Regions from separate parts of the Lysinibacillus sp. FSL K6-1151 genome, predicted to be linked through region 2. Evidence: riboswitches for the same ligand, from Rfam matches in the RefSeq annotation. Region 2 holds a riboswitch; each other region holds the start of a gene.
The links. Region 2 has a riboswitch for S-adenosylmethionine ahead of MHI04_RS17775 (methionine ABC transporter ATP-binding protein). Riboswitches for the same ligand answer to the same signal wherever they lie in the genome.
Positions count from the first base shown of each region.

Region 1: it holds a riboswitch for S-adenosylmethionine, as region 2 does, so the genes downstream of both, MHI04_RS02255 (MetQ/NlpA family ABC transporter substrate-binding protein) here and MHI04_RS17775 (methionine ABC transporter ATP-binding protein) in region 2, are expected to answer to the same signal.
Region 3: it holds a riboswitch for S-adenosylmethionine, as region 2 does, so the genes downstream of both, MHI04_RS08205 (YezD family protein) here and MHI04_RS17775 (methionine ABC transporter ATP-binding protein) in region 2, are expected to answer to the same signal.

Region 1 covers NZ_CP152040.1:472,273-483,094, forward strand. Annotated here, with positions in the region: gene MHI04_RS02215 (YitT family protein) at 1-353, shown strand, start outside; gene MHI04_RS02220 (nucleotide kinase) at 455-1,531, shown strand; gene MHI04_RS02225 (glycine C-acetyltransferase) at 1,590-2,786, shown strand; gene MHI04_RS02230 (CoA transferase) at 2,920-4,116, opposite strand; gene MHI04_RS02235 (alpha-hydroxy acid oxidase) at 4,113-5,273, opposite strand; gene MHI04_RS02240 (enoyl-CoA hydratase-related protein) at 5,288-6,067, opposite strand; gene MHI04_RS02245 (methionine ABC transporter permease) at 6,081-6,752, opposite strand; gene MHI04_RS02250 (ATP-binding cassette domain-containing protein) at 6,745-7,770, opposite strand; gene MHI04_RS02255 (MetQ/NlpA family ABC transporter substrate-binding protein) at 7,876-8,706, opposite strand; SAM riboswitch class I at 8,795-8,899, opposite strand; gene MHI04_RS02260 (PPC domain-containing DNA-binding protein) at 9,022-9,525, shown strand; gene MHI04_RS02265 (pyridoxal phosphate-dependent aminotransferase) at 9,646-10,815, opposite strand.
Region 2 covers NZ_CP152040.1:3,680,830-3,691,651, forward strand. Annotated here, with positions in the region: gene MHI04_RS17765 (MetQ/NlpA family ABC transporter substrate-binding protein) at 341-1,189, opposite strand; gene MHI04_RS17770 (methionine ABC transporter permease) at 1,260-1,928, opposite strand; gene MHI04_RS17775 (methionine ABC transporter ATP-binding protein) at 1,918-2,946, opposite strand; SAM riboswitch class I at 3,030-3,133, opposite strand; gene MHI04_RS17780 (thioredoxin family protein) at 3,190-3,501, opposite strand; gene MHI04_RS17785 (TOPRIM domain-containing protein) at 3,516-3,857, opposite strand; gene gcvH (glycine cleavage system protein GcvH) at 3,949-4,329, opposite strand; gene MHI04_RS17795 (arsenate reductase family protein) at 4,536-4,892, opposite strand; gene MHI04_RS17800 (acyl-CoA dehydrogenase family protein) at 5,124-6,908, opposite strand; gene MHI04_RS17805 (acetyl-CoA C-acetyltransferase) at 7,035-8,207, opposite strand; gene MHI04_RS17810 (3-hydroxyacyl-CoA dehydrogenase/enoyl-CoA hydratase family protein) at 8,257-10,641, opposite strand.
Region 3 covers NZ_CP152040.1:1,733,221-1,744,042, forward strand. Annotated here, with positions in the region: gene MHI04_RS08185 (hypothetical protein) at 1-155, opposite strand, end outside; gene MHI04_RS08190 (DMT family transporter) at 318-1,217, opposite strand; gene MHI04_RS08195 (LysR family transcriptional regulator) at 1,352-2,230, shown strand; gene MHI04_RS08200 (phosphopantothenoylcysteine decarboxylase) at 2,305-2,979, shown strand; SAM riboswitch class I at 3,190-3,286, shown strand; gene MHI04_RS08205 (YezD family protein) at 3,356-3,511, shown strand; gene MHI04_RS08210 (flavin reductase family protein) at 3,594-4,079, opposite strand; gene MHI04_RS08215 (VOC family protein) at 4,238-5,023, shown strand; gene MHI04_RS08220 (cold-shock protein) at 5,128-5,328, opposite strand; gene MHI04_RS08225 (formate--tetrahydrofolate ligase) at 5,541-7,220, shown strand; gene MHI04_RS08230 (hydantoinase/oxoprolinase family protein) at 7,710-9,746, shown strand; gene MHI04_RS08235 (hydantoinase B/oxoprolinase family protein) at 9,750-10,822, shown strand, end outside.

The sequences.
Region 1 (10,822 bases), 1.4 Mb from region 2:
TGGTGCTGCCATCTACTGATGTTTATGGCTTGCAGATTACATATTTTATCATTGGTTTATTTGTTTTAAGTTTTGGCTGTGGGATGTATATTGCACCGAATATGGGTGCAGGTCCACGAGATACTTTAATGATGATACTTGTTGAAAAGTTTGGTGGCTCGATTAAAACAGCCAGAATGGGCATCGAAGTTCTGGTGACCATTGTTGGCTGGCTTTTAGGAGGACCAGTTGGCGTAGGGACGGTATTAATCGCTCTAACCTCAGGCTATATTGTGCAATATTCATTACCGTATTGTCGTAAAATATTAATGAAATGTATTGGGCATATAGAAGGAATGAAGCCATTCTATTAAACGATGAAGCTACTTAGATCTGTAAAAGATAGAAGTAGCTTTTCATCTTTTTTAGCGTTCTTTCATATAATGCAGGGCAGAAGCTAAAGGAGGAACGACATTTGAATGGAAATGTAACGTATTATTTTGGACACGCATTGACTGGGCAAGGTGTGAAACATTTATATAAAGAGATGATAGAAGAGGCGGAGCTTGTTTACTTTTTGCAAGGTGCCCCCACATTTAAAGGATCAGAGCTGTTAAAAGAGCTAGGGTATTTTTATGTGAAGCAGGGCTTTGCAGTCGAATGGTTTAAGCATGCTTTATTAGAGGAAGTAGTTGAGGCCGTTTATGTAAAGGGCTGTAACAGACTTTTTGTATGGGCCTCTGAATGGAATATCGAGCCAACTTTACTCGGTACAAAGCATCGCGTCATGTCCTTTTATGATTGTTTAGAGGAAGTACAGCTTGAAAAGGTTGGGGAGCAGCTTGCTGAGGCGATGCAGGAGCGTGCAACTTGGCGTGAAAAATGTATTGCAAAGCTGGATCAGGCAATCAAGCTTCATGATGACTGGGAGATTATCACGCAAAGCTGTATGAACTGGCAGGCATTAAATGAACAAGTGGAAAATTTAAAGACAGAAGTGTTCCAGTCAATTGTTTTAAATAAAACGGGTATACGGACACATCGTTTACTTGGAACACTAACGCCTAGAGGTGCGGAAAATACAGTTGAAAGTATTACAAAAAGTATAACGACTCGCTTCATGATTAAAGGTAAGCCTGGTACAGGTAAGTCTTCATTAATGAAGGGTTTAGCGGATGAGGCCAATGCTAGAGGTCTTGATGCACAAATTATATGGTGTGGTTTAGATGCAGGTTCAGTGGATATGGTCATTATTCCAGAGCTTAATTTCTGTATCTTTGATAGCACAGAGCCCCATGTCTTTGATCCACAGGATGGTAGATTAGGGGACAAAATTTTTGATATTGGGCAACATTGTGCACTTTCAGAGGAGGCAGAAACAGCAATTGAGGCAGTTCGAGCACACTACAAAGAAGCTATCCAGGATGCAATGGGTCATTCAAAGCGTTATGCTGAAGCCGAATATACAATCCGCCGTCTAGTGGATAATTGTCTATCCGCATCCTTATGGCGTGAAAAAACAGCGCCATTATTCGAAAGATTAACAAAGTAATGTAGCTAATGGCTTGCATGTGCTAAACTAGGAGCTAGAACAGTTTTCCTAGGAAAGGATGATACGCTTGTCAAAAGTATTGAATGCATTTTTAGATGAAAACCTACAAGCCTTACATGAACAAGGCTTATACAATGAAATTGATCCAGTAGAGGGAGCTAATGGCCCGATTATTCAAGTCCGTGGCAAAAATCTTGTTAACTTATCCTCTAACAACTATCTTGGCTTAGCAACAAATGAAGAATTAAAGCGTATTGCCAAAGAGACAATTGATAAATACGGTGTTGGTGCAGGTGCTGTTCGTACAATCAACGGGACACTTGATTTGCACGTTAAATTAGAAGAAAAGCTTGCTGAATTTAAAGGAACAGAAGCGGCTATTTCTTATCAATCTGGCTTTAATTGTAATATGGCAGCCATTTCAGCTGTAATGGATAAAAATGATGCGATTCTATCTGATCAATTAAACCATGCCTCTATTATTGATGGTTGTCGTTTATCAAAGGCGAAAATCATTGCGTTTAATCACTCCGATATGGATGATCTACGTGCTAAGGCAAAAGCAGCTAAAGAATCAGGATTATACAATAAAATCATGGTCATAACAGATGGTGTATTCTCAATGGATGGTGATATTGCTAAATTACCTGAGATTGTGGAAATTGCTAAAGAGTTTGATTTAATTACGTATGTCGATGATGCACATGGTTCAGGTGTAACAGGTAAAGGCAAAGGAACTGTGAAGCATTTTGGATTAGAAAAAGAAATTGACTTCCAAATTGGTACACTATCAAAAGCTATTGGTGTTGTGGGTGGCTATGTAGCAGGTAAGAAAAATTTAATTGATTGGCTGAAAGTTCGCTCTCGTCCATTCCTATTCTCAACAGCTCTACCACCTGGTGATGTAGCAGCCATTACAGCAGCTGTACAAATGCTGATTGATTCAACAGAGCTGCACGATAAGCTTTGGGATAATGGCAACTATTTAAAAGCTGGACTGGAGAAGCTTGGCTTTAATATCGGTGCATCTGAAACACCGATTACGCCTTGTATCATTGGGGATGAAAAGCTGACACAGGAATTTTCAAAACGTCTTTTTGAAGAAGGCGTTTATGCAAAATCAATTGTTTTCCCAACTGTGCCAAAAGGTACAGGACGTGTTCGTAATATGCCAACAGCGGCACATACAAAAGAAATGCTGGATGATGCGATTGCGATTTACGAAAAAGTTGGTCGTGAATTAGGCGTTATTTAATAAGAAAAAGGCTTCCTCATGGATGGGGAAGCCTTTTTGTGTGATAGAAAGTTGAAAGTGGTGGATAAAAGTGAAAAAATAGTCGATAGCAGCTCATAACTGATCGATAGCCACCTGAAAGTAGTCGATAGCTTTATTTCGAACCTATAATTTTGGCTGTTCTTAATTGCTGAATGTCTTCAGCGGAGATATTCAAAGCCTGTAAAATCTCCTCATTATGTTGTCCTAAAGTAGGAGCTGCACTTGTTAGGTGACCTGGTGTTTGTGAGAACTTGGCTGGGAAGCCTAATGTACGCATCGGTCCTGCAGTTGGGTGCTCATAGGACAAGACCATGCCACGCTCTAGAATATGTGGATCATTTAATGTTTGATCGTAGGAATAGATTGGGCTAGAGGGTACGCCGTGTTCATCCAATAGCGCTAGCCAGTAAGTAGCTTGATGCTTGATTAATTCGCTCTCAATTTCTGCCTCCAGTACTTTCACATGTTGGGCACGTGAATAGTTGGTAGCAAAGAGGGGATTGTCTAACCAATCAGGTCGGTTGATAACTTTTGTTGCAAAAATCTCCCATAGCTTTTGATTGCCAGCACCTATTAAAATATAGTCGTCCTGCGTTTTGAAACCTTGATAGGGGGCGGATACCCGATGTGCTGTTCCAGTCCGCTCCGGTAGTTCGCCATGTCCAAAGTAAGCAGCGGCCTCCCATACAGTCCATGCTAGACCTGATTCCACTAAGGAAACATCAATATATTGCCCCTCGCCACTACGCAGCTTATAAATATAGGCCATTAAAATAGATTGTAATGCTGTTTGAGCAGCAGCAATATCATTCACGGCAAAGCCGACTTTTACAGGTCGACCATCCGCTTCACCCGTCATATGCATTAAACCATTCAGACCCTGTGCCATAATATCATAGCCACCCTTTTGACTATACGGACCCGTTTGTCCATAGCCTGAAATAGAGCAATAAATAAGACCAGGATTGATAGCTTTTAATGTGTCATAATCAATACCAAGCTTTTTTGTGACACCTGGTCGATAGTTTTCCACAAGGACATCAACAGATTGGATAAGTTCTTTAAATAAAGCTAATCCCTCTGGCGTTTTTAAATTAATACAAACCCCTTTCTTATTGCGATTGACCATCATATACATATGGCTTTCTTCATTTATAAAAGGACCCATTGTACGGGTATCGTCTCCATTTGGATACTTCTCAATTTTGATAACCTCTGCACCCATATCTGCTAAGACCATCGTGCAATAAGGACCAGCTAATACTTGCGATAAATCAACAACTCTTAATCCTTGTAATGCTTGTTTCATTTAACCACAGTCCCATCGTGTTTGACTAATGTGATGTTGCGTAATCCTTTGATAGAGGTTGCACCTGCTAAAGCGATGGAAACCTTTAATTCATCATAAAGATTGGTCATCACCTTTTCGACGCCCTGTTGTCCTTCAAGGGCTAGCCCATAGACGAAAGGGCGTCCGATTGCAACGGCATCCGCTCCTAAAGCAAGTGCTTTTAAAGCATCCATGCCACGATAGACACCACTATCTAAAATAATAGGAATTTGTCCATTCACAACTTTCGCAATAGCAGGAAGTGCATCAAGTGAACCAATAACACCATCTAATTGACGGCCACCGTGGTTTGATACAATAATGCCATCAATACCATTGTCGATAGCTAGCTTCGCATCTTCAGGATGTAAAATTCCCTTCAATAGTATAGGAAGGTTTGTACGCTTTTTTAATTCTCGAACATGCTTCCAATTAAGTGTTGGGTGGAAGACATTTTGCAAGACACCTTGTACGTAGGACTCGAATGAATCATCAGGTAAAGTGGCTGTAAAAACGGGATCATTCATATAATTGCCTCGTGCATAGCCTAGCTTCAATGGTGAAAATTGATTGCGGACATCTTCTTCACGCCAACCAAGCATTACTGTATCGACAGTTAAGACAATCGCTTCAAATCCGGCTGCCTCCGCTCGTGCCACCATACTAAAAGCGATTTCTTCATTAGTAGACCAATATAATTGAAACCATTTTGTTGCAGAAGGAGCAGCTTGAGCAACTTCTTCAAGTGCATAAGTGGAAACGGTGCTTTGAATATAGGGCATGTTTAAATGCTCGGCAGCACGTACTACAGCAAGCTCACCTTCATCATGAACCATTCCGTTCATGCCGACGGGAGCAAAGAGCAATGGAGTTGGGTATGTTTTACCAAACAAATTAATCGATGTTTGAACATTTGAAACATCCTTTAAAAAGCGAGGAACTATAGAATACTTTTCGAAAGCTGCACGATTATTGCGCAGTGTTTGTTCACCACCAGCACCTGAACGGATATAGCCAAAAGGTCCAGCTTCGATTTTTTCCGCTACGGCCTTTTCTAAATCTGCAAAGCAAATGGGGAAGGGGGCTTGTGCAGTAATATTTTTTAAGAGTAGATCACCATCAGTTATGTTTGTCATCGTTACTACCTCACTTATTTATTGAAAATAGGCTTTCTTTTGTTTAAGAAGGCTTGAATACCTTCGTTATAATCATCTGAACTAAATGAATTAAGAACGATCTGTGCCAGCTCATCGCTTTCTTCGTTTTCACCATCTACAATTGCTTGGATCATTTTTTTGATGCCTGCGTTTGCAATGGAGGATTTACTTAATAGATGTTCAGCAAAATGCAGCGTGGCACTTTCAATATCCTCTGGCTCATGTAAGGCTGTGATTAAACCGATGTTTTTTCCATCTTGTGCTGTAAAAATGTTGGCTGTGTATAAAATCTCTTTCGCCTTGGCAACACCAACAAGATTGATGAGACGCTTTGTACTTTCAAGATTATAGACAATACCAATATTCGCCGCTGTGATGCCAAGCTTACTCTTTGGTGTCGCCATTCTAAAATCACATGCGTTGGCTAGTTCTAAGCCACCACCAATGGCTAAACCCTGAATCATAGCAATCGTCGGGTGAGGAAATTTATAGAGGGTATCAATCGCCTTTAGAGCCAAATCATTATAGGCTTTGGCATTGTCCGCGGCATAACGAATATCTAAAAACTCGCTAATATCGGCACCAGATGAAAAGGCTACTTCATTAACGCCACGGACAATTAAGAGCTTAATAGAAGAATCTACACGTAGCTGCTCAAGTTGCTCTACTATGTTCTGAAACATCGCCTTTGATAAGGAATTCCGTTTATCAGGTCGGTTTAACACTAACGTTGCAATATAACCATTTTTCTCTACATAAATTTCAGTTGTCATTGTCATTCTCCTCTTAATCCTTTTTCAATTTCGCAGCGAAGCGGTTGCCGATGGATTGAATGCTTTGCACAAGAATGATTAAGATAAAGACAGTTGCATACATAACATCGACCTCATAGCGTAAATGACCATAACGATAGGCGAGGTCACCCAAACCTCCAGCACCAACCATTCCTGCCATAGCCGTAGCACCGATTAAACCAATTGTGGCAATTGTTAAGCCTAAAATAATAGATGGACGAGCTTCACGTAATAGCACATGCCAAATAATATGGCGACGTTTAATACCCATGGCTGTGTAGGCTTCTACCACTCCCGAATCCACCTCTAATAGCGCAGATTCCATCAGTCGAGCAATATAAGGAGCTGTATAGACAACTAGCGGAACGATAACACCTTTAACCCCAATTGTTGTGCCGACGATCAGCTTAGTAAAAGGTAGGATGAAGAATAATAAAATGATGAATGGAACAGAACGTATAATATTGATGACTAAATTAAAAAATTGATATAAAAATTTATTGTCAAAGGATTGACCTGGTCGTGTTAATACGATTAATAGCCCCAATGGAATCCCAATGAGAATGGAAAACAATAAAGAAATTCCGACCATTTGAAATGTTTCGATAATTGATTTGCCAATTACATCTGACCAATCTGTAAAAAAGCTTTGAATACTACTCATTGAATTCGCCTCCTAATTCTTCCACCGCGACGCCATTTTCCGTAAAATATGTGAGTGCCTTTTGGACAATGTGAAGTTCTCCATGTAAATGCACCACAATGTTACCAACAATGCCGTTTTTTAATTCAATAATATTTGCCGTTAAAATATTTGGTTGTACATCATACACTTTCGTAACTTCTGCTAGTAATGGCTTACCAGTACTTTCACCTAGGAAGGTTAAACGAATGACACTGCCTGAAACATTTAACTGCTCGATCAGGGAAGGGGATAAATTACGTTGTGAAATCGTATTTAAAAACTTTCTCGTTGTAGGATGCTTCGGTTTAGCAAAAAGTTCAATAGCCGTACCAAATTCCACCACTTTTCCGGACTCAAGAACAGAAACCTCATCACATATTTTCTGAATGACATTCATCTCATGTGTAATCAGCAGGATCGTAATGCCTAATTCACGGTTAATTTTTAACAACAATTCAAGAATGGCTTCGGTTGTTTCAGGGTCGAGTGCACTTGTTGCTTCGTCACTAAGTAGAACCTCTGGTTCCTGTGCCAAGGCACGTGCAATAGCAACACGTTGCTTTTGCCCACCTGAAAGTTGGTTAGGGTAGCTGTCTAGTTTGTCTGTTAATCCAACAATTTCAGCATATTTAGCCACACGGTTTTTTACCTCTTTCTCGTTATAGCCAAGTAGCTTTAAAGGAACAGCAATATTATGGTAAACGGTTGCCGTTTTTAATAGATTAAAATGTTGGAAAATCATCCCGATTTTTTGGCGTGTTTGCCGTAATTCATGAAGAGAAAGGGCAGTAATGTCCACATTGTCGATTAACACTTTTCCAGCTGTAGGTCGCTCTAGTAGATTGACGCAACGAATGAGTGTACTTTTACCTGCACCACTATAGCCAATCACACCATGAATTTGTCCTTTTTTTACATGGAGATTGATTCCATCTACAGCCTTAATGATGTCTTTTTTCGTCTTATATTCTTTTGAGATATTTTGTAATTGAATCATCCGATTGATTGCTCCTTTCTCAAGCTCCTAAAAAGCAAGAATCTGCTCGTTTTCCATAGAGGAATTTCGGCAGATTCTTCAGCTACTAGAAGCTTCCTGAATGTATTACCAGCTAGGGATTACTGAACCTTTGAATTCTTCTTCAATGAATTGACGTACTTCATCAGATTGGTAAGCCTCAACGAACTTTTTAATTGTTGGGTCATTTTCATTTTCTGCACGTACCACAATATAGTTCACATATGGAGAGTCAGTAGATTCTAAAAGAATAGCGTCATCTTTAGGATTAATGCCAGCTTCCAATGCGAAGTTTGTATTAATAGCTGCTACATCTACTTCACTAAGCTGCTTAGGAATTTGAGCTGCCTCTAATTCGATGAATTTTAAATTCTTTTTGTTTTCTTCTACATCACGGATAGAGGCTGTTAAATCTGCCCCATCTTTTAATTTTATATAGCCTGCTTCCTGTAAAACAAAGAGGGCACGAGCACCATTTGTTGGATCATTTGGTAAACCAAACGTTGCACCATCTGGAATGTCCTCAAAGGATTTATATTTTTCAGAGTAAATACCCATTGGATTTAAAATCGTTTTGCCTACTGTTACTAAATCTGTATCATGATCTTTATTAAACGTATCGAGGAAAGGCTCGTGTTGATAGCTATTTGCATCAAGATCACCTTCAGATAAAGATGTATTAGGTAAAACATAATCAGAAAATGATTTAAGCTCTACTTCTAGCCCATTTTCTTTGGCTACTTTCGCTGCAACTTCTGCGATTTGTTCGTGTGGACCAGATGTGACACCTACGACGATTTTATTTTCATTAATTGCTTCAGCTTGACCTTTACTCTCTTCTTTAGAGCCACAACCTGCTAGAGCTGCTGCTAATGTAAGACTTGCTAAACCTACTAAAAATTTATTTTTCTTTTTCATGAAAACTACCTCCAAGATTGTTTTTATCGGTTTTTGAAAATAAAAAAACTCTCTTACAAACTAAGAGAGGCTCATGAAAAAATGTCCTCTCTTATCTATCAAACGATAATCGTTTGCAGGATTTAGCACCTTCCTTCTAAAAGGAGGTTGCCGAGCTTCATAGGGCCAGTCCCTCAGCTACTCTTGATAAGAGATTTATCATATTTTTTTGTAATTCCGATAGAACTAATATAATTTATAGGTTATAGTAAGTCAATAAATATTTTTAAAATTTTTTATATTATTATAATATTTCGTCATGAAAGAGGGATAGCAATGTCTGTAAGAGTTAATTATGGTATAGGTTCATTTGGCAAGGTTGTAAGTGCTCGATTGCTAATGGGTACAGACATTATTGAAGGAATGGAGGCACTTTGTGAGGAGAACCATATTGAGTCAGCAACAATTGTTAGCTGTATAGGTAGCCTTCAAAAGAGTAGCTTTGTTTATTTAGTACCTGATGAAACATCTCAGATTAACGTAAGTTTTAGCGATGTCATAAAAAAAGAAGGGCCACTTGAATTGATCCAAGGCTCTGGCGTAGTATGTAAGCGCGATGGGGGATATGAAACACATTTCCATGGTTCTATGAGTGATCAATGGGGCGTTGTGTCAGGGGGGCATTTAATGAAGAGGGGGAACCCTGTCATTACGGCTGACATAGTGCTAGCTGAGGTTCAAGGCATCCAGCACTTTCGGAAATTTGATGAAGAAACAGGCCATGTTCAATTTTATCCATTAGAACACGGTTTACAGCAGCCAAGGAAAATTGAAAAATAGCGAAAATGTACTAACTTTTTCTTTTCACTAAGCTGCATGTTCCTTCCTGAATTAAAAAATGTTAGACCGAGCTTATAATCGGTCTAACATTTTTACTTTTGTCCCAGCCTCATGTCATGGTTAAGGGTTGAATAATTGTAATTGTTCGATTCTATGGATTGCTTCACGTAAGCGTTCCTCGCTAACAAGTAAACCAACACGGATATAGCCTTCGCCATATCGGCCGAAGCCATTGCCTGCTGCTACAGCGATATCAGCCTTTTCCAATAATAAATCGGCAAACTGCTCGCTAGTATAGCCGAATGGTACAGGGAGCCATGCGAAGAAGGAGCCTTTTGGAGCCGTTACATGCCAACCAATTCTTTGAGCTTCTTCAATGAGTACATTGCGGCGACCTTCATAGGTAGCTCGCAGTTCATCCACACATTCTTGGGAAGCTGTAAGTGCCGTTGCTGCTGCTTGTTGAATAGCAGGGAATTGACTACAAAACAGATGATCCTGAATTAGATTAATGGCAGCAATAATGTCGGCATTACCGACAGCGAAGCCTATACGCCAGCCTGCCATATTATAAGTTTTGGAGAGTGTATACATTTCAATTCCTACTTCTTTTGCCCCCTCAGCTTGTAGGAAGCTAATAGGTTTATTACCGTCAAATCCTATTGCCCCATAAGCAAAATCATGTGATACGATAATATTGTGTTCCTTCGCAAAGCGAACGGTCTCTTCAAAAAATGCAAGTGTTGCTGTACCACCTGTAGGGTTGTTTGGGTAATTTAGGTAAAGTAGCTTCGCCTTCTCTTTCACTTCATCAGGTAATGCATGATAATTAGGTAAGAAATCATTTGCAGCTAAAAGTGGCATCACTTCAAAATGGACATCACCTAATACGACACCTGATAAGTAATCTGGATAGCCAGGGTCTGGTAAGAGCATCGTATCACCTGGATTTAATACGGCTAAAGGTAGCTCAACGAGACCAATTTTTGTCCCGCCAAGAATCGCTACCTCTGTGTCAGGATTTAGATTCACATTATATTCACGTTTATAATAGTCGGCAGCTGCTTGGCGTAATTCAGTGATACCGCGAAATGGTGAATATTTGTGATTTTGTGGATTTTCAGCCGCCTCCTGTAATGCTTGAATGATATGAGGGGGCGTTGGTTGATCGGGATTTCCTTGACCAAGATTAATGACATCGCGACCTTCTTCTAAGGCATTATTTACTTTTTGAACTAACGCTGTAAAAAATTGAGTGGGTAGTTGCTGTAGTTTTTTAGAGAATTCCATGCATGAT
Region 2 (10,822 bases):
AATAAATTTAACTCAAAAAAACTTCATCAACATTTATATAGTACTAATTATAACTAAACAATTTCTAAACAATTATAAAATATAATCATAAACACCTACATTTTATGTAATTTAATAATATTTGTGCAATAATGTTCATCCTATTTAACAAATAATTTCAGAATTACTTTCTAACTCTAAAATAATTTGATTAAAAACAACACTGATTGATGTTAATAGTTGATAAATCAACTTTTTAATAATTGCAATAAAAATAACCCCCTCAAGTACCATTAATAAGCGATACTTGAGGGGGCTATTAAAAAAGTAAGCGAGTTAGATCACTCACTTACCCTTTGAATTATTGTACTGGTACTACTGCACCTTTCCATTCTTCTAAAATGAAGTCTTGGATTTCTTTAGAAGTTAATACTTCTAATAATTTTTTAATTTCTGGTCTTGTTTCGTCGCCTGCACGTACTGCGATGATATTCACATATGGAGATTCTTTGTCTTCAAGAGAAATAGCATCTTCGATTGGATTTAAACCATTATCGATCGCAAAGTTAGAGTTGATAAGTACTGCATCGCCCTCATCATTTTCATACATTTGTACAAGCATTTCTGGTGCAGTATTCGCATCGAATTTAAAATTTTTAGGATTTTCTTCAATATCCTTTATTTCTGCTGCCGTTTTATCAATACCTTCTTTTAATTTAATTAAGCCTTTAGCTTCCAGTAATGATAGCATACGACCGTGGTCTGATACTGAGTTAGAAAGTAAGATTGTTGCGCCTTCAGGCAGATCTTCTAAAGTTTTATATTTTTTTGAGTAAATACCGATTGGTTCAATATGAACGCCACCAGCATTCACGAAATCATAGCCATTATCTTTAATTTGTAGCTCCAAGTATGGAATATGTTGGAAATAGTTTGCATCAAGTGTTTTTGAATCTAGATCTTGGTTTGGAAGAACATAATCTGTATAAGTTTCAATTTCAAGGTCGATGCCTTCTTTAGCTAAAATTGGTTTTGCTTTATCTAGGATGACTGCGTGTGGTGTATTAGAAGCACCTACTTTTAATGTTACATTGTCTTTACTATCTGTTTGATCAGATGCTGAATTGGCATCTTCCTTTTTATCTGTACCACAAGCTGCTAATGCTAGTACAAGTATAGATAAAAATAATCCTGCTAATAACTTTTTCATTTATGACACTCCCTTTTATTTGTTTCAAATATGTTAGCGGTTAGAACCGGAATAACCTCTTTTAGTCTTACTAACGTTTATCGATCTTCACCGTTATGAGATCACCAATCCATTGAATGATAAATACAACTACTAAGATCAGAATAGTTGCCATTAATGTCACATCTTGGCGGTTTCGTTGGAAGCCGTCTAGGAAAGCTAAGTTACCAAGACCACCTGCACCGATAATCCCTGCCATTGCAGTATAACCAACGAGGGCAACAGCCGTTACAGTAATTCCTGAAATTAGTGCTGGTAAAGATTCAGGGATCAGTACTTTCCAAATAATTGTGGATGTTTTTGCCCCCATTGAACGGGCTGCTTCAATGACACCTTTATCTATTTCACGTAACGCAATCAATACCATACGAGCGTAGAACGGGGCTGCACCAATAATTAGAGCAGGTAATGCCGCATTTGCTCCCCGAATCGTACCAAGTAAGAATTTCGTAAATGGAATTAATAAAATAATTAACACGATAAATGGGATGGAGCGGAAAATATTAACGATTGAACCCGTTAAAAAGTTAACCATTTTATTAGCCCATAGCTGATTAGGGCTTGTTAAAAATAGAACGATCCCAATGACTAACCCAAGAATAAATGTGACAACTGTAGAAATTGCCGTCATGTACAATGTTTCATACATAGCTTGCCACATATTTTCCCAGTCTACGTTTGGAAAAAGATTAGTTAGCATTTGCGATCACCTCCGTTTGTACTTCGACTGTATTTAAATAACGAAGGGCTTCAGCCACATTTGTTTTCGAGCCATCAATTTGCACAATCAGTGTACCGTATGCACCGTTTTTCGTTTGCGAAATATTACCATGAACAATGCTTACTTCTACATCAAATTGTTTCACAAGATGTGAGATAACCGGCTGCTCGGTCTTTTCACCAACAAAAATCAGTTTGACAAGTTGTCCAGTTGGATAATTTGTTTTGATTTGTGCCACCGTATCCTGTGTTTCCTTTGTATCTGTAATCTGAGATACGAATTTTTTAGTAATAGCCGCTTGTGGTGCTTGGAAAACTTGCAATACCTCACCACGTTCCACTATTTCGCCTGCCTCCATGACCGCTACACGATGACAAATTTTGCGGATGACATGCATTTCATGGGTAATCAAAACGATTGTTAGGCCTAAACGTTCATTGATATCAACGAGTAAATCAAGAATGGCATCCGTCGTTTCAGGATCGAGTGCGGAAGTCGCCTCATCACATAGTAAAACCTCTGGATTATTCGCTAATGCACGGGCAATCCCTACACGCTGCTTTTGTCCACCAGAAAGCTGGGATGGATATGCCCTGTCACGTCCCTCTAGACCAACAAGTGCAATTAATTCCTTCACTCGTGCTTCACGTTGAGCCTTTGAAACACCTGCTATTTCTAGTGGAAATGCAATATTTTCGGCAACTGTTCTAGACCAAAGTAAATTGAAATGTTGGAAAATCATACTTACCTTTTGTCTAGCTGCTCTAAGCTTTTGCCCTTTAATCGATGAAAACTCTTGACTGTTCACCGTTACTGTTCCTGTTGTCGGTTTCTCTAAACCGTTTAATAAACGAATCATGGTACTCTTACCAGCGCCACTATAGCCGATAATGCCAAAAATTTCACCTTTATTGATGGTAAGGTTGACGTCTTTGACTGCCGTTAATTCGCCATTTGCTGTTTTGTACTTCTTCGTAATATTTTGAAGCTGGATCATAGCGAATACTCCTTTTCTCATATAGAAAACCCCTTCACTCACAGACAAGTAGAAGGGGTCACGTATAATAACGTTAAACCGTTCTCTCATCTTTCAAAGAAAAATCTTTGAGTGATTTGGCACCTTTTCACTTTGTGATGGTTGCCGGGCTTCATAGGGCACTTCCCTCCGCCACTCTTTATAAGAGTTCGATATATTTAATGTTTTAGTAATATATTTGATACTTTACCACGCTAGTAAAGTTCAGTCAATTGATTTTTTTAACAATTCGTATAAAAATGGTACGGATTGAAAAGCATAAATCTTATCTGTCACTTTTCCGCCATCACTAACAAGTAAACACGGAACACTTTCAATTTGATGCTCAACAGCAACATGCTCTAAAAAATTTATATTCGCTTTACCTATTGGTAGCTGTGGCAGTAATTGTTCAATAATGGCCATCATTTTAGATGCCACTGCACACGTTCCACACATCGGTGTATATAAATAAAATGCAGCTTTCTGTCCCGACTGTTTAGCCGTTTCCCACTGCTCTTTTGACCATTCTTCCATTTCCTCACGCAACCTTACAAAATATATTCATTATGGATTGAAAAATGTGCACGCAGTAATATCATCGCTAACACTTTTCTTGGTGTCGTCTCTACTTCCTTATAGGTTGGCATTGTACGTAAATGCTCTGCCTCTGGATAATGTCTGTCCATTAATGCACGCAGCTTATCGCCTGAAGTATCTGCATCAAAAAAAGTAAATAGCTCACAGCTCTCATAGGGATCGAGCAGCTCTTCTAATTGATGCACACCAATTGTACCATTCGTACATAGTATTGTAACATTCTCATTTAAAATTGGCTCAATTTGTAGCTTATCTGAGCGTCCTTCTACTATTAAGCATTTTCCCTCGAACATTACGCCACCTCCATTTAGACATACCCACTTATAAGTCATTATATAACAAAAAACGCCGGTAGTTTCCGACGTTTTTCGATTATAGCTTGTCTTATTCAGCGATCATTTCTTCGTATTGCTCTGCTGTCATTAGTTTTTCAACTTCTGATGCATCAGCAGGCTCCACAACGATCATCCATGCTTTTTCATATGGTGATTCATTAACGAATTCTGGGCTATCTTCTAAATCTGCATTTACTTCAACTACAGTACCTGAGATTGGTGCATACAATTCAGAAACAGTTTTAACTGATTCTACGCTACCGAATGGATCATCTGTTTTGATTTCGTCGCCAACTTGTGGAAGCTCAACGAAAACGATATCTCCTAATTCAGATTGTGCGAAGTGAGTAATACCAATACGTACTTTTCCATCTTCTGTTTTTACCCATTCATGTTCTTCAGAATAACGTAAGTCTTTAGGTGTGCTCATGCAAAAAACCCCTCCATAAATATGTAATATATTCACTTTCAGTGTGCCATACTTCTCCTATAAAAACAAGATTCAATTACGTGCGAGCTTAATTGCAGTCCACAATTTTTTCAAGTTACTTGAAATACATCTCTGTTAAAAATTTGTGACATCTGCCGGTGACTTTATCTCGGTTAGAAGAGTCGTTCGATCCTGTTTAAATACGGCTATTTCCAAGTTTGCTCAAAATCTGATTCTTTAAACCCTAGCGTTACTTTTTGGCCATCCGTTACGATTGGACGTTTGATTAACATCCCATCAGAAGCAAGTAGCTCCAGCTGCTCATCTTCAGTCATTTCCGCTAGCTTGTCCTTTAAACCAAGCTCACGATATTTCATACCCGATGTATTAAAAAATTTCTTCAAAGGCAGTCCACTGGCTTGCCAAATGGCTTTTATTTCATCCTTTGTTGGCGATTGCTCTACAATGTGTACCTCTTCATAGGAAACCTCATGATCATTTAACCACTTTTGTGCTTTTTTACATGTCGTACATTTCGGATAATGGATAAATTGAATCGTCATTAAAATGCTCCTCTACTGTCTTTTTCTGTAGTATACCATCATAATTGTTTCGAATGGTGGAACTTCTCTCATTTTCGTAAGCCTATCCATCCGTTTTGCTGTTCTATTCATCACTTTCTCCATTTTATCCGTCAATCTAGCTGTTCTATCCGTCAGTTTCACGCTTCTATCCATCTCTCATAAAAAAACCTAGCTATCCTCTTACAGATAGCTAAGTGAAAGAGTATGCTATTAAACAATATATTTTTCAGCTTCGATTAGTTTAACAGAAGCTTCACGTTTCTTCGCAATTAAGTTATAAGGATTATTGCGTGTTAATTTACGAAGTGCAGATAATGTCATACGTGCTGCATCGCCATCTGCTGAAGCAAGAATTGTGTCTTTTGCTTCTTTTTCGATTTCTGTGAATGCTTCTTGGCAGAAGATTTGCGTGTATAGCAATTTCTGCTGTGCTTTTTCAGCGCCATCACGAGCAATTGCCTTTTCTGTACGTAAGACAGCTGACTCCATTGCAAATAATTGGTTAGCGATATTAGCAATATTCACTAATACCTCTTGCTCCTGATCAAGCTTCGCACCAAAGCGTTGTGCTGCTAAGCCTGCAGCTAATACAGCAATCTTCTTAGCATTTTTCACTAAATATTTTTCTTGTGCTAGTGGCTCTGTACCGATGTCTTCTGGCATTAACATTAGCAGCTCTTGCTGTAAATTTTGAGCAACTTGTAATAAAGGAAGCTCGCCTTTTAGCGCCTTTTTCATAAATGTGCCAGGGACAATCATGCGGTTAATTTCATTTGTACCTTCAAAAATTCGATTAATACGAGAATCACGGTAAATACGCTCTACCTCATATTCAGCCATAAAGCCATAACCGCCATGTAATTGTACGGCTTCATCTGCAATATAATCTAATGTTTCCGACCCAAATACTTTCGCAATAGAGCATTCAATTGCATACTCAGCAATAGCACCTGCAATTACTTTTCCTTGCTTTTGCTCTTCAAGGCTTAACTGGCTTAAACGATCCTCAAATAGACCAACAGTACGATAGTTTAATGATTCGGACGCGTACAATTGAGAAGCCATTGTTGACAATTTCTCTTTTGTTAGATTGAAATCAGAAAGCTTTGTTTTAAATTGCTGACGTTGGTTTGTATACTGGATAGCTAACTCCAATGCACGTTTAGAGCCACCAATTGTGCCCACACCAAGCTTATAACGACCAATATTTAAAATGTTGAAGGCAATGACATGCCCACGACCAATTTCACCTAATAGATTTTCTACAGGTACTTCCGCATCTTCTAATACTAATGTACGAGTTGACGATGATTTAATCCCCATTTTCTTCTCTTCCGGGCCTACTGAAACGCCATTGTAGGCACGTTCTACGATAAAGGCAGAGAATTTATCACCATCAATTTTTGCATAAACAACAAATACGTCAGCAAAACCTGCATTTGTAATCCATTGCTTCTCACCATTTAAAATATAATGTGTGCCTGCCTCATTTAATTTCGCAGTCGTTTTTGCCCCTAGAGCATCTGAACCTGAGCCTGGCTCTGTTAATGCGTATGCTGCGATTAATTCACCTGAAGCAAGCTTAGGTAAATATTTTTTCTTTTGATCTTCATTACCAAATAGAACGATTGGTAGTGAACCAATCCCAACATGTGCACCATGTGTGATGGAAAAACCACCTGCAACAGACATTTTCTCAGCAATTAAAGCTGAAGAAACTTTGTCTAGTCCAAGCCCTTCATATTCTTCTGGCACATCTGCTCCAAGCAAACCTAATTCGCCTGCACTTTTTAGGAGACGCACTGAATGCTCAAATTCATGGTGCTCTAAATTTTCAACTACTGGTAAAACTTCATTTGCTACATATTCCTCTGTTGTTTTAGCAATCATCTTATGCTCGTCAGTGAAATCTTCTGGTGTAAATACACGATTTAATTCCACATCTTCAATTAGAAATCCGCCGCCTTTAATGAAATCAGTTGTTTTTTCAGTCATGATAAATTCCTCCCAATATATCTATTTTGATTGTTTAATCCCCAAATGAACATGTATAGAAAAGCTTGATGTGAACATGTTCGGAGGCAACCGTAAACCGTACACCTCAAGCTGATCTAGAAAATTTTATAAAATTTCAAATACACCAGCAGCACCCATGCCGCCGCCAATACACATTGTCACCACGCCATATTTCTTCCCTTGACGCTTCAATTCATGAATAAGCTTTAACGTTAAAATAGCTCCTGTAGCACCTAGAGGGTGACCTAATGCAATTGCTCCACCATTGACATTGACTTTTTCTTGGTCGATGCCTAAATGACGTACTACCTGTAATGATTGAGAAGCAAATGCTTCATTGATTTCCCATAAATCAATGTCATCTATGGATAAACCTGCAATTTCTAACGCTTTAGGTACTGCCACAATCGGACCAATTCCCATTACTTCAGGAGGCACACCACCAACTGCAAAGCCTAGGAATTTTGCCATTGGTGTCAGTCCTTGCTGTTCGGCCTCCTCACGATCCATCACTAGTACAGTTGCTGCACCATCAGAAGTTTGAGAGGCATTACCAGCCGTTACACTGCCCTTTACATGGAAAGCTGGACGCAATTTTGCTAAGCCTTCAACTGATGTACCTGGTCGTACACCTTCATCCATACTAAATGTAAATTTTTTTACTTGTGGTTTATTGTGATCGTCTACGTAATGCTGTTCCACTTCGATTGGTACAATTTCATCATTGAATTTGCCTTCTTTAATCGCCTTTTCAGCAAGAACATGCGAGCGAACTGCAAAAGCATCTTGATCTTCACGACTAACATTGTACTGGCGAGCCACTTCCTCAGCCGTATGCCCCATACCCATATAATATTGCGGAGCCGTTTCAGCTAATGTCGGATTTAAGCGTGGTGTATTCCCCACCATCGGCACCATACTCATAGACTCGACACCGCCAGCTAGAATCACCTTTGAATGACCTAGCATAATTCGTTCTGCTGCATACGCAATTGCCTGTAAACCTGATGAACAAAATCTATTAATCGTTAGCGCAGGAGTTGTATCTGGTAATCCTGCTAGTGCCCCAATACTACGTGCTACATTCATCCCTTGCTCTGCTTCAGGCATCGCACAGCCTAAAATTAAATCATCAATCGGTCCTTCATAGCCCGCTCTTTTCAATGTTTCTTTGACTACAACAGCACCAAAATCATCTGGTCTTACTGTTGCTAAAGAACCTTTTTTTGCTTTTCCAATTGGAGTTCGTGCTCCTGCTACAATAACGGCTTCACGCATCGTATTAATCCCCCTTTGTTTCATGTGCAAGATTGATCTATTTTGTCAATTAGTTACGAAGTGGTTTACCTTTTAACAGCATGTGTTGCATTCTTTGCTGAGAAAGTGGATCAGCAACAAGGCTAAGGAAAGCCTCACGCTCTAAGTTCAATAGATACTGTTCGTCAACTAATGTACCGTACGGAACCTTACCACCCGCAATGACATAAGCTAATTTTTTAGCAATTTTTAAATCATGTTCGCTAATAAAACCTGACTCAAACATGCCTTGCGCACCGATGAGTAATGTTCCGTAGCCTGATGCACCGACCACTGGCACTTTTGTTGGAACAGGTGGTTGATAGCCCGCTTCGTAAAGCGCTAATGCAGCTTGCTTCGCATCATATAGTTGATGGTCTGGGTTAACAGAAATACCATCTGCAAAGTTTAAGAAGTTATTTTCACGTGCTTCCTCACCAGAAGTTGAAACCTTCGCCATTGCAATTGTTTCAAATACTTTATTAGCAATATGTTGATAGTCTACATCTACGCCGTTCGGTAAGCCCTTTAGGAATTTTTGATAAAGCGCTTTATTACCACCGCCGCCTGGAATTAAACCAACGCCAACTTCCACTAAGCCCATATACGTTTCCATCGTTGCTTGAATATGTGCAGCTGGTAAGCAAACCTCTGCTCCTCCACCCAATGTCATGGCAAAAGGTGCTGCCACAACAGGCTTACGTGAATATTTGATTTTTTGCATAGCATCTTGGAATGCCTTAATCACGAAATCTAGCTCAAAAATATTATCATCCTGTGCTTCTACTAAAATCATCCCTAGATTTGCACCTACACAGAAGTTTTTCCCTTGATTGCCGATTACTAAGCCCTTATAGTTAGCCTCTACTTCATCAACCGCAAAGTTAATCATTTGGATAATATCTAAACCGATTGCGTTCGATTGTGAATGGAACTCAAGCAGTGCAACTCCATCACCTAAATCTATTAAACTAGCACCTGTGTTTGATTTAATAACGCCATGCTTTTTCTTATAGCGCTTTAAGTTAATCTCTTTTTCATTGACTGGAACTTTCACATATTGCGAACCATCATAGTAAGCTAAATCGCCATCTAATTCAGAATAAAATGTCTCAAAGCCATTCGCTAACATCTCTTTGACAAATGCAGGGACTTCTCGACCTTCAGCCTCCATTTTTGCTACAGATTCTTGTACACCAATAGCATCCCAAATTTCAAATGGTCCTTGTTGCCAGCCGAAGCCCCATTTCATAGCATTATCAATGGCTACAACATCATCTGCAATTTCACCGTGTAGCTGTGCTGAGTAAATTAATGTTGGAGCAAAGATCCCCCACAATAACTCACCTGTACGATCCTTTGCATAGGTTAATGCCTTCACTTTATTAGCTAACCCACGTGTTTGTTTCGCCATTTCAATAGAAGCTGTTTTTAACTTTTTCGCTGGACTATACGATAATGTTGTTGGATCAATCTCAAGTATCTCTTTTCCTTGTTTTAAGAAGAAACCTTGACCCGATTTTGCACCTAACCAGCCGTTTTCAACCATTTTTTGTAAAAACTCGGGTACTGCAAATACTTGCTGTTCCTCACCTATTGTTTGGTCGTAAACATTTTTTGCTACATGAATAAATGTATCTAAACCAACAACGTCTAGTGTACGGAAAGTTGCAGATTTTGGACGACCAATAAGTGGACCTGTTACAGAGTCTACTTCACCAACTGAATAACCACCTTTTAACATTTCCTGTAATGTGATCAGTAAACCATATGTTCCAATGCGGTTTGCAATAAAGTTTGGTGTGTCCTTCGCCAGTACAACACCTTTACCAAGCACATCTTCCCCAAATGTTTTCATGAAACTAACTACTTCAGGAGCAGTTGTATTAGCAGGAATCACCTCTAGTAATTTTAAATAGCGAGGTGGGTTGAAAAAGTGTGTGCCAAGGAAATGCTTTTTAAAATCATCTGAACGTCCCTCTGCCATAGCATCAATACTAATACCAGATGTGTTTGAACTAATGATTGTTCCCGGTGTACGAACAGCATCAATTTTTTCATAGAGACTTTGTTTAATTGGTAAATTTTCCACAACAACTTCGATAATCCAATCTACATCTTTTAGTTTCCCTAGATCATCTTCAAAGTTGCCAACCGTTAGTAGTGATAAATTTTTCTTAGAAGTAAGTGGTGCTGGCTTTTGCTTTAATAACTTTTGCAAAGCTCCGTTTACAATACGATTTCTTACAGCTGGATGCGCTAAAGAAAGACCCTTTGCTTCTTCCTCTTGCGTCAGTTCCTTCGGTGCGATATCCAATAGTAATGTTGGTATACCGATGTTTGCTAAATGTGCTGCAATTCCAGAGCCCATCACCCCAGAACCTAGAACAGCTGCTTTTTTAATGTTGTAAGTCACAAGCAATTCCCCCTTATTCTCCCATTGAATGAATAGCCATTCATTTTTTGGCCAAAAAAATATCAAGTGTACCTTAGTGGATTTTTGTCTTGTTGTTGGATGAGATTCACTCCATTCAACCAAGCACTACTAAGGTTTATCTCCGTTCTCATTACAACTCTTAATGAATGAAGATAAAACT
Region 3 (10,822 bases), 1.9 Mb from region 2:
TCGTGTCTGATTTCAATTTTCGATTTGTTCTTTTTGGCGTCTTCCTCTTCACTGCCATCCACATATTTGAGTAAATCCAATAGGTTTTCTGTTTTAATAGGTTGATTGACCTTAGCTGGTAAATAGTATGATGCATTTCGGGGTTGAATTTGCATAGATGACTCTCCTCCAATTAGTTTCTGTAAAAAATAGACTGTATAGTAAACTATTTTACATGTAGTGATGCTATAAATTCAATACATAGTAGAAAAGGAAGCTTGAGATATAACTCTCAGCTTCCTTTTTCATTCGTAAATGAAGTGACATGACACACTATTTTATTGTATGACTTTTTCCTGTGCTTCTTTTTTAATAAAACGTAACGCATGAAAGTGCTCTAATTGAGCCACTAAATTACCAATAAGGATAAAGCTACCGCCAATCACTAATTTCACTGTTAAACTTTCACCAATAAACATCATGGCAAACATGGCTGCAAAAATTGGTTCTAATGAAAAAATAAGTCCTGTATGTGTAGCAGAAGTATACTGTTGTGCAACAGTTTGCCCAACAAAGCAAAATGCACTACAAATGATACCGAGCCCTAAAATAGCCAGCCAGGATGACATTGAATTTGGCAATGTCGGTGTTTCAAATATAAATGTTAAGACAAGGGCATAGATACCAGCAAAGCCGAGCTGATAAATTCCGTATGAAATGGATTCAACATTTCGTGTAAATGAGCTATTCAGTAGTAAATAAATGGAATAGCATAGTGCTGCAATGGCTACTAATAAATCCCCTTTATGGAAGGTGAATGAGCCATGTGCTGTTAAGACTGTAATACCAATCATCGTGCAAATGACCGCAAAGCTAACGGCTCTCGATGGTAATTTTTTTTCAATGAAACTGCTGAAAATCGGCACTAATACTACGGTGAGGCTTAAAATAAAGCCTGCATTTGAGGCAGAAGTAGACTGTAAACCAAATAAACTTAACGCGAACACAATGAATAATAAAAATCCTTGAATAGCCGCATATTTTAATGTTTTACCATTTACTTTGATCATCCGTTTATAAAAAATAAGTCCTGCTACGAAAAATGCAATGATACAACGCAATGCCACCACATTATAAACTGCCAATGTTTCAAGCCCCATGACCATAAAGGTATAAGATAGTCCCCAAAACATTGTGACAATAACCATCAATACATTTGCTTTTCCTTGGATACTCATTATGTTCACCTACCATCTGTGTACTAAAACAGTTTTTATACTAAAATTTACTATATATCTTGTATTGTGATTAGTAAAACGAATGTTTATAATGAATAGGATTAAAAAAATTCATGTATATAGAGGGATGACGGATGAGCTTAGTTAAATATGAGATTTTAACAAAGGTGGCAGAGGTAGCAAGCTTTACAAAAGCAGCGGATGCACTAGGACTAACGCAGTCTGCTGTGAGCCATGCCGTGTCTAGTTTAGAAAAAGAATTTGGCTTTGCTCTCATTCATCGAAGTCGTGCAGGTGTAACACTGACGAGTGAGGGGCAGACCATGCTAAGGGCGATGCGTCAGGTTCTGGATGCCCAGGAATTATTGCAGCAGGAAGCGGCCCATATACTGGGTGTAACACGCGGGAAAGTTCGAATTGGCGTTATTTCAAGTATTTCCTCGAATTGGATGCCAGAAATTGTTCGTATTATGGATCATCAATTTCCAGGGATACAAGTAGAGTTACGAGAGGGAGATTATTACGAAATTGAACAATGGCTGCTAAGTGGGGAAGTCGAAGTAGGATTCTTGAATGGTCAAAAATCAGAGCAATATCAATTTATGGAATTACAACAAGACCCTTTATTATGTATTGTTTCAGATAAAAGCCCTTTATTTCATAAGACAGAAATTGATATTGTTGACCTAGAAGATATGCCTTTTATCATGACTTCCTATAAAGGGACAAATGATGTAAAGGTACTGTTGGAGCAATATCATGTAAAGCCCCATATTCGCTTTGAGCTTTCTGAGGAGGTAGGGATTCTTTCAATGATTTCCCATCATTTGGGCATTAGTATTTTGCCTCAATTGGTCATTCAACATTTACCATCAACGTTAAAAGCAATCCCGCTAAAGCAAGGAGGCTACCGTACCATTGGAATTGCGATGAAGCACCATGCTTCCCCTGTTACCAAGAAATTTGCGGAAATATTAAGTGCTTGGTTAAAAGAGCAAAATAGTACGCTATGATTGTGGCTATTGAAGCACATCCTTACATTACGTTAAAATAGTATTTGTATATATTGTAGAAAATAGGTGAGTGTATGGGGACATTACAAGGCAAAACCGTACTCATTACAAGTGGGGGAACACTTGAAAAATGGGATCGTGTACGAGGGCACACGAATTTATCAAAAGGGACAATGGGCTGTTATTTAGCAGAGGCCGCATTGGCTAAGGGTGCGAATGTAATATATATGCATGGCTACTTTGCACAGCTTCCAGCAAACCACGACAAAATGACATTGGTAAAATTTGAAGGTATTGAGGATTTAGGAGAAAAGGTACGTCATGCGGTTCAGCTACAACAAGTCGATATTGTCATTATGGCTGCTGCTGGCTCCGATTGGGTTATTGACAAGGTCTATGATCAATCCGGTAATTTAATGGAGGAAGCGGGGAAAATGCCTTCTGACGAACCACCTATTATCCATTTTAAAAAGGCACCAAAAGTATTAGGGCAAATCAAGGGCTGGCAACCGAATGTAACGCTAGTAGGCTTTAAGCTAGAAGCTACAAATGATGAGGATTTTTTACTCGCTCGTGCAAGACTGCGTATGGAAGCCGCGCATGCTCAATTTATGGTTGCAAATAGCTCGCAGTCTTTATATGGCGGGGATGAGCCTCATTGGATCGTGCCTGCTGAGGGACAACCAATTAAGGTGATGGGCAAGCAACAGACAGCGCAAACTTTAATGGAATGTTTACATGGGGAATAACGTGATGAACTGTGGAGAAGGTCATACTTCTACACAGTTTTTTTCTTTGCCATTGTGGTTAGATAGACTGACATAGCATACAATACGATAGGATTATGAGTGAATTGTAACAGTGAGGATGCTATTACAAAGTATTCAACTAGGTTTTCTAATATTTTATATTGACATTCGGATAACAGAATTATAGAATTATTTTCAAGAAACGCAGTACTCTTATCAAGAGAGGTGGAGGGACTTGGCCCCATGAAGCCTCGGCAACCGAGAAGATAGGTGCCAAATCCAACAGATGGTGTCTGAGAGATAGGAGGGGCTATCAATCGGTTTGATGCGTTGGCCTCTTTTGTACAACTAGGAGAATAAAGAGGGGGTGTATCGTATGGCTCAATCGGCAAAGGTAGATGATAAAAAATTAGAGGCAATTGCTAAGGCAATTCAAAATCTTGAATTTGGTGAAGTGAATATTACGATTCAAGATGGTGTGATTGTGCAAATTAATAGGCTTGAAAAGCAGAGATTTCCACAGAAGAAATAATGCTCATTTCAGTTGAACGATGTGAAAAGGCCACCAATAAGCATGGTTTCCATTGCTTACAAGTGGCTCTTTTTTATGGAAATTAGCTATAAAAGCTTTTTGGAATTGGACCGATATGACGACGATGATAGAGAAGGGGTTCTTTTTGAGAATTTGTAATGTCTAGCACTTGCCCAATAAAAATAGTATGATCGCCTGCATCTATTTGCTGAAATGATTTACATTGTAAAATAGCTGCTGTATCATGTAAAATCGGTAGCCCAAAAGTAGAAGTAGACCATTTAGCTTGAGCAAAGCGATCCGGGACTTTACTTGCAAATAATGTACATAAATGCTCTTGATTACTCGCTAAAATATTGACAGCGAATTTTTCCGCACCCATAAAGTAAGAATGGAGCTGAGATTTTTTATCAAGTGACCATAAAATAAGTAGTGGGTCAATGGAAACAGATGCAAAAGAATTGACTGTTAAGCCAATTGGATTCGTTTCATGACATGCTGTCACAACCGTTACACCTGTAGGATAGTTACCTAATGCCAATTTAAAAGCAGCTACTTGATCTGTCATTCAAATCACCTCTTTATAGTTAGTCATAAATTAGTTAACGGAGTTAGTAGGTAAATTGCACTTTTTTTCATACCATATAGTAACTCCTTTTCTTAAGTAAATTTTAAATCAATTAAACATCCAGGTAAAGCTAATGGGGGAAAGAAAGGGGAATTGCCATGACTTTATATTTTGATCATCTGGTACATCAAGTAGAATCACCAGAAAATATAAAGGTTTTCTTCAATAAACGAAATGTCCGTACAGTGAACGGTGGTCAACACACGATGTGGGGGACTTATAATACGCTAAGCTATTTTGGCTTAAGCTATATTGAACAAATCGCTATTTATGATCGTGATTTATTTGAGCAAGCGGCTCTGTACCCTTATTCCCTACATTATACGTTTAAACGTGATCGTGAGCGCCAAGGATTTTCACGAATTGCCTTGCGCACCAAAAATATTGAAGACGAGGGTCAACGATTGCGTGCATTGGGCTTTGAAGTATATGGTCCCGATGCTTGTAGCCGAACAATACCAGATGGCACGACACTAGAATGGAAGCTATTGCATTTTGGCATGCCCAACCTTTCATTGGATTTTCCATTCTTAATTGAATGGGCAGATGAAGATGAGGAACGTTTGGCACAATTAAAAGCTAGTGGTGCAATCGATGAAAACCAAGCCATCACAATGGAATCTATTCAGTTTTTTGTCAAGGATGTGGAGGAGACGGTTCAGCTTTGGCAAAAGGTATTACAGCTACCCGATTCCGAGCAGCATGAGCAATTTGTGTCACTACAGCTACCAAATATGCGCTTGGATTTTTATGAGGAGACGGCAGCATCTGCCATGACGTTAGGGCATTTAAAAGAAGGACCCATCGGTGTAACATTGAAAGATCCACACCGAACAAAGGAAACATTAGTTTGTCCAGGTGCTTTTTATTGGATTAATAGATAAATTAAAAATCCACTTCAATTGTTGAAGTGGATTTTTATGTGCAAACATGTCAAAAAGCGGATTGAGCACTATTCATCTACCTCATCCACTTTCAATTTTGGAGCTTATAATTTTACAACATTTGATGCCTGGGGTCCTCGATTGCCTTCCACAACATCAAATGACACCTTCTGACCTTCTTCAAGTGTACGGAAGCCTTCCTCCTGGATGCCCGTAAAATGTACAAATACATCTTCTCCATCATCACATTCAATAAAGCCATAACCCTTTTCATTATTGAACCACTTTACGATCCCCTGTTGCATAAGCATTCGCCTCCAATGCGCTTGAATGTAAAATAAAGTTAACTAAGTTGTGCTATCATTGAGAAAATGTGAAAAATTGCATTTTCTCTTAGAACATACATGAATTGAACAAAGATGTCAATTGATTGTCGAAATGCTTGTGTATCTGGCTTTCTTTTTTTTCACAATTAAGACTATAATGGAAATGAACAACATAGAAAGTAGGATGCCAAATGACAACGAAAAATCAACCATTATCAGATTTAGAAATCGCTAGTCAAGCAGTAATCAAACCGATTACGGAAATTGCCAATGCTGCGGGTATTCCAGAGGATGCTCTTGAGCAGTATGGACGCTACAAAGCAAAAATTGATCCTTTAAAAATTACAGCGCAGGGTGAGGACGCAAAGGTTGTGCTAGTTTCAGCTATTAGTCCAACACCAGCAGGTGAAGGGAAGTCGACGGTTACTGTAGGACTAGCAGATGCTCTTCATCAATTAAATAAGAAAGTAATGGTCGCTTTACGGGAACCGTCATTGGGTCCAGTTATGGGCGTAAAAGGCGGGGCAACTGGCGGCGGCTACGCACAGGTTGTACCAATGGAGGATATTAATTTACATTTCACTGGTGACCTTCATGCGATTACAACAGCCAACAACGCTTTATCCGCATTCATTGATAATCATATCCATCAAGGAAATGCATTAAACATTGATCCACGACGCATTATTTGGAAGCGTGTGATGGACTTAAATGATCGTGCCCTTCGTAAAGTGGTTGTGGGATTAGGTGGCCCTGTTCAGGGCATGCCGCGCGAGGACGGCTTTGATATTACAGTGGCCTCCGAAATTATGGCGGTGTTCTGTTTAGCGACAAGTATTGAGGATTTACGTGAACGCATAGCTAGCATTGTGGTTGGCTATACATTTGAGCGTGAGCCTGTCTTTGTACGTGATTTACAAGTAGAAGGTGCCTTAACATTATTATTGAAAGATGCCTTCAAGCCAAACTTAGTTCAAACATTAGAAGGAACACCAGCTATTATACATGGTGGTCCATTTGCTAATATTGCCCACGGCTGTAATTCCATTATGGCGACACAAACTGCTCGCAAGCTAGCGGACATTGTCGTAACAGAAGCGGGCTTTGGCTCCGATTTAGGTGCTGAAAAATTTATGAATATTAAAGCACGTAAAGCGGGCTTTAAACCAAGTGCAGTCGTTATCGTAGCAACGATTCGTGCCTTAAAAATGCATGGTGGTGTACCGAAAACGGCACTTGTTGACGAAAATGTGAATGCCCTGCTACAAGGAATTGAAAACTTAGCTAAGCATGTTGATACGGTACGTACATTTGGTGTTGAACCGATTATTGCGTTAAATCGTTTTATTACAGACTCAGAGGCGGAGCTAGAGGCTGTTCTGAACTGGTGTCAGGAAAATCAAGTTCGTATTTCCCGTACAAATGTCTGGGAAGAGGGCGGGAAAGGCGGATTAGCGCTAGCTGAACAAGTATTAGCTGTGCTTGAAGAAGAAAACAACTTCTCTCCTTTATATGATGTAACGGAGTCCATTGAAGAAAAAGTGCGTACGATTGTGCAAAAGGTATATGGCGGAAAAGATGTACAATTTACAGATCAAGCCAAAAAACAAATTGCTCAAATCGAAAAATTCGGCTGGGACTCTCTGCCAGTTTGTATGGCGAAAACACAGTATTCTTTATCCGACCAACCAAGTTTACTCGGTCGACCAGAAGGCTTTACGATCACAATTCGTGAAGTTATTCCAAAGCTTGGTGCAGGCTTCCTAGTTTGTCTGACAGGCGATATTATGACCATGCCAGGACTACCTAAAACTCCAGCTGCCCTTCGCATGAATGTCGATAATGAAGGCCATGCGGTAGGATTATTCTAATATCTTCTTTAAAGCTGCCCAACTTAAATGGGCAGCTTTTTTTAATGGATAAAGGGGAAAACTTGGTTCCTAGATGATCTCTGCATAATTTGGAAGAGAACTACTATTTATTTTCCGCACGACTCATCGTCTATCTATAATTCAGGCATGGCATAAATGTGAAATTTTAGTTGATTTCTTCATCCGCTGCATGATTGAAAATTCATAAAAGTTAATTTTTTAAAAAAATTTTAAGATTCTAGTGAAAACTAGGATCTTTTTTATGTTCCAAAAAATCATGAGAACTTTCCTTATATAAATGTGTTTGGTATTTTTTATCAATAGTTCTCTGATTTTGGAAAGATAGAGCGGATTTTTACAACGCAGATTAATTGTCAAATGAATTTTTATTTAAAAAATACATTGAATTTTCTTTTTCTTTTAAATATAATTTACTTAATTCTAATTCGGAACACTGTTCCGATAATAGGAACATGGAGGGATGCAGTCTTGAAAATCGCAACAGATATTGGCGGTACTTTTACCGACTTAGTTTTCACAGATGAAAAAGGAAATCTTCATTTTGATAAGGGACATACAACACCTGGTCACTTTGAGGATGGCATATTAAATGTATTAGGACGACATGTTACAGAAGAATCTCTGATTGAATCATTTATTCATGGTTCAACGGTTATTATCAATACATTAACGGAAAGAAAAGGGGGCGTAGTTGGGTTAATTACAACTAAAGGCTTCCGTGACGTCATAGAAATTGCACGTGGGAATCGACCGGACTTATATAACTTTAAATATAAAAAGCCACAACCATTTGTAGAACGTTACTTACGACAGGAAATGGATGAACGCATCGATTTTAAAGGAAATATTATGAAAGCGCTTAACACCGAAGAAGTCGATGAAATCGTTCGTAAATTTAAAAAATTGGGTGTTGAGGCGATTGCCATTTCATTCATTCACGGCTATAAAAACCCTATTCATGAACAACAGCTAAAAGAGGAAATTTTAAAAATTTGGCCTGAGGTGTATATCACACTTTCAAGTGAAACCATTAAAGAATATCGTGAGTATGAAAGAACGAATACAACGGTGTTGAATTCTTATGTAAAGCCGATTGCCCATGCCTATTTAAAAAGCTTAAAAGAAAAATTAAGTACGATCGGTATTACAGACCATTTAAAAATTATGCAATCAAATGGTGGGACGACAAGCTTTGATAAAGCAATGGAGCTACCGATCAATTTAGTGGAATCTGGTCCTGTTGCGGGGATGTTTGGGGCAGCCAAATTAGGGCAGCTACTCAATGAATCGAATATTATTGCGTTCGATGTTGGTGGGACGACGGCAAAATGCTCCCTTATTACAGATGGCAAAGTAAATGTGACAACAGATTACTATATCGAAAGAAATGAAAAATTTGCGGGTTATCCAATTAAAACGCCTGTAGTGGATATTGTTGAAATCGGTAATGGCGGTGGCTCCATCGCACGTGTAGATCCATTTGGCTCGTTAAAGGTTGGTCCAGATTCTGCTGGTGCAAACCCAGGGCCAGTGGCATATGGCTTAGGCAATACACAGCCGACGATTACCGATGCAAATGTGTATTTAGGAAGATTATCATTAGAAAACTTTGATAATCCAGTATCCATTGACAAAGTAGAGGAGGCTCTTGTGGAAGCCATTGCGAAACCGTTTAATGTAACGGCAGAAGAAGCGGCTCAAGGTATTTTAGATATTGCGAACTCTAATATGTTAAATGCACTGAAGTTGATTTCGATTCGTAAAGGCTATGATCCAGAAGACTTCACAATGGTAGCATTCGGTGGTGGTGGCCCACTACATGCGATTAACCTAGCAGAAGAATTAGGTATGAAAAAAGTGATTATTCCATATGGTTCTTCCGTCTTTTCAGCATTAGGTATGATGATGACAGAATACCGACAAGATTATATTCAAACAAGTTTAATGGGCTTTGATGCCAACCATCTTGCGGCAATTCAAGAAAATATTGATCAGGCGATTGCCAATGCCTATGCGGATGCCCCTTTATCAAAGGATCATTATTATTTTGAGATTAATTATGATTTACGATACAAAGGACAAGAGCATGCAGTGAAATTGAACGCATCGACTAGCACGATTACAGAAGAGGGGCTACGCGAATTAGCGGAGGCTTTCCATGTTAAACATAAACAAGAGTTTTCATTTGATTTACCAGCTACGCCCATTGAGTTAGTCAATTTACATCTTACAATCTACGGAAAAGATGAGGCAGTTCAGTTTAAGGAACTAGACTTCTCACAGGTCGACGCTTCCACATGTATCAAAGCACAGCGTAATTTATATGTGAAGGGAACAGGTTGGGTAGAGGTCAATGTCTACGATCAACAAAAGCTCGTACCAGGTTATGTCATTGCAGGTCCTGCTATTGTGGAAAATCCAACATCTACGGTCGTAATCAATGACAAGCAATCCATTGAAATTGATAAATATGGCAATTTGATTGTAGAGATGGAGGGGAAATAAAACATGAAAAAAGACGTTTTTGCAGTAGAAATTATTCAAGATTCATTGCTAGCCATAGGGGACGAAATGTTTGTGGCTCTAGCACGTTCATCCATGAGCCCAGTTATTTATGAAGTATTAGACTACGCTTGTGGTTTAACGGATGCCAAAGGTAATTTAATTAGCCAAGGGAATGGTGTCACAAGCTTTATTGGGATGCTAAGTCCAATGGTGCAACGTGTTATTGAAAAATTCGATAATGGAAAGTTGCATGAAGGCGATGTCATTATTATTAACGACCCATATGTTGGGGGTGGATCGCATTTATCGGATGTGGGCTTAGTATTACCGATTTTTTATAAAGGTGAAATTATTGCTTACTCTGCCAATAAAGCACACTGGACAGAGGTAGGGGGGATGGACCCAGGTTCGTTTACAAGTAATTCTAATGAAATCTATCAGGAAGGTTTACAGCTACCGGGTGTCAAACTTTATCATAAAGGGGAGTTGAACGAGGCGGTCTATGAAATTATAGCAACGAACGTTCGTTTACCAGAGCTTTCAATTGGCGATATGTTTGCACAAGTGGCAGCCTTAAAAACAGGTGAAAAACGCATTGCAGAGCTTTGTCAGAAGTTTGGTGCTGAATCGGTGAAATTGTCCATTCAAAGATTATTGGACAAGGGGGAGAAAATTGTAGAGCTTGAGCTTCAACATTTACCAAAAGGTGGATTTTATGCGGAAGACTTTATTGAAGGGGATCCATTAAAGGGCGGACCCTATCCAATTAAAGTGAAAGTAACGATTAGTGATGAAGAATTTATTTGTGATTTTAGAGGCTCGCATCCTGCGGTCAATGTGCCAGTGAACTGTTCACAATTTGGTTTAATGGCAAGTGTGCGCGTTATGTTCTTAGCTTTACTTGGCGATATTGATGTAATTAACGAGGGTGTCTTTAAACGCTTAACGATTATCACAGATGAAAATTCGATTGTTTCCGCTAAACGTCCACATCCTGTATCCATGAACTTTGAGGCGCGTATTGGGGCTGCGGATTTAATTTGGAAAGCTCTTGCACCGCATTTGCCAGAAAGATT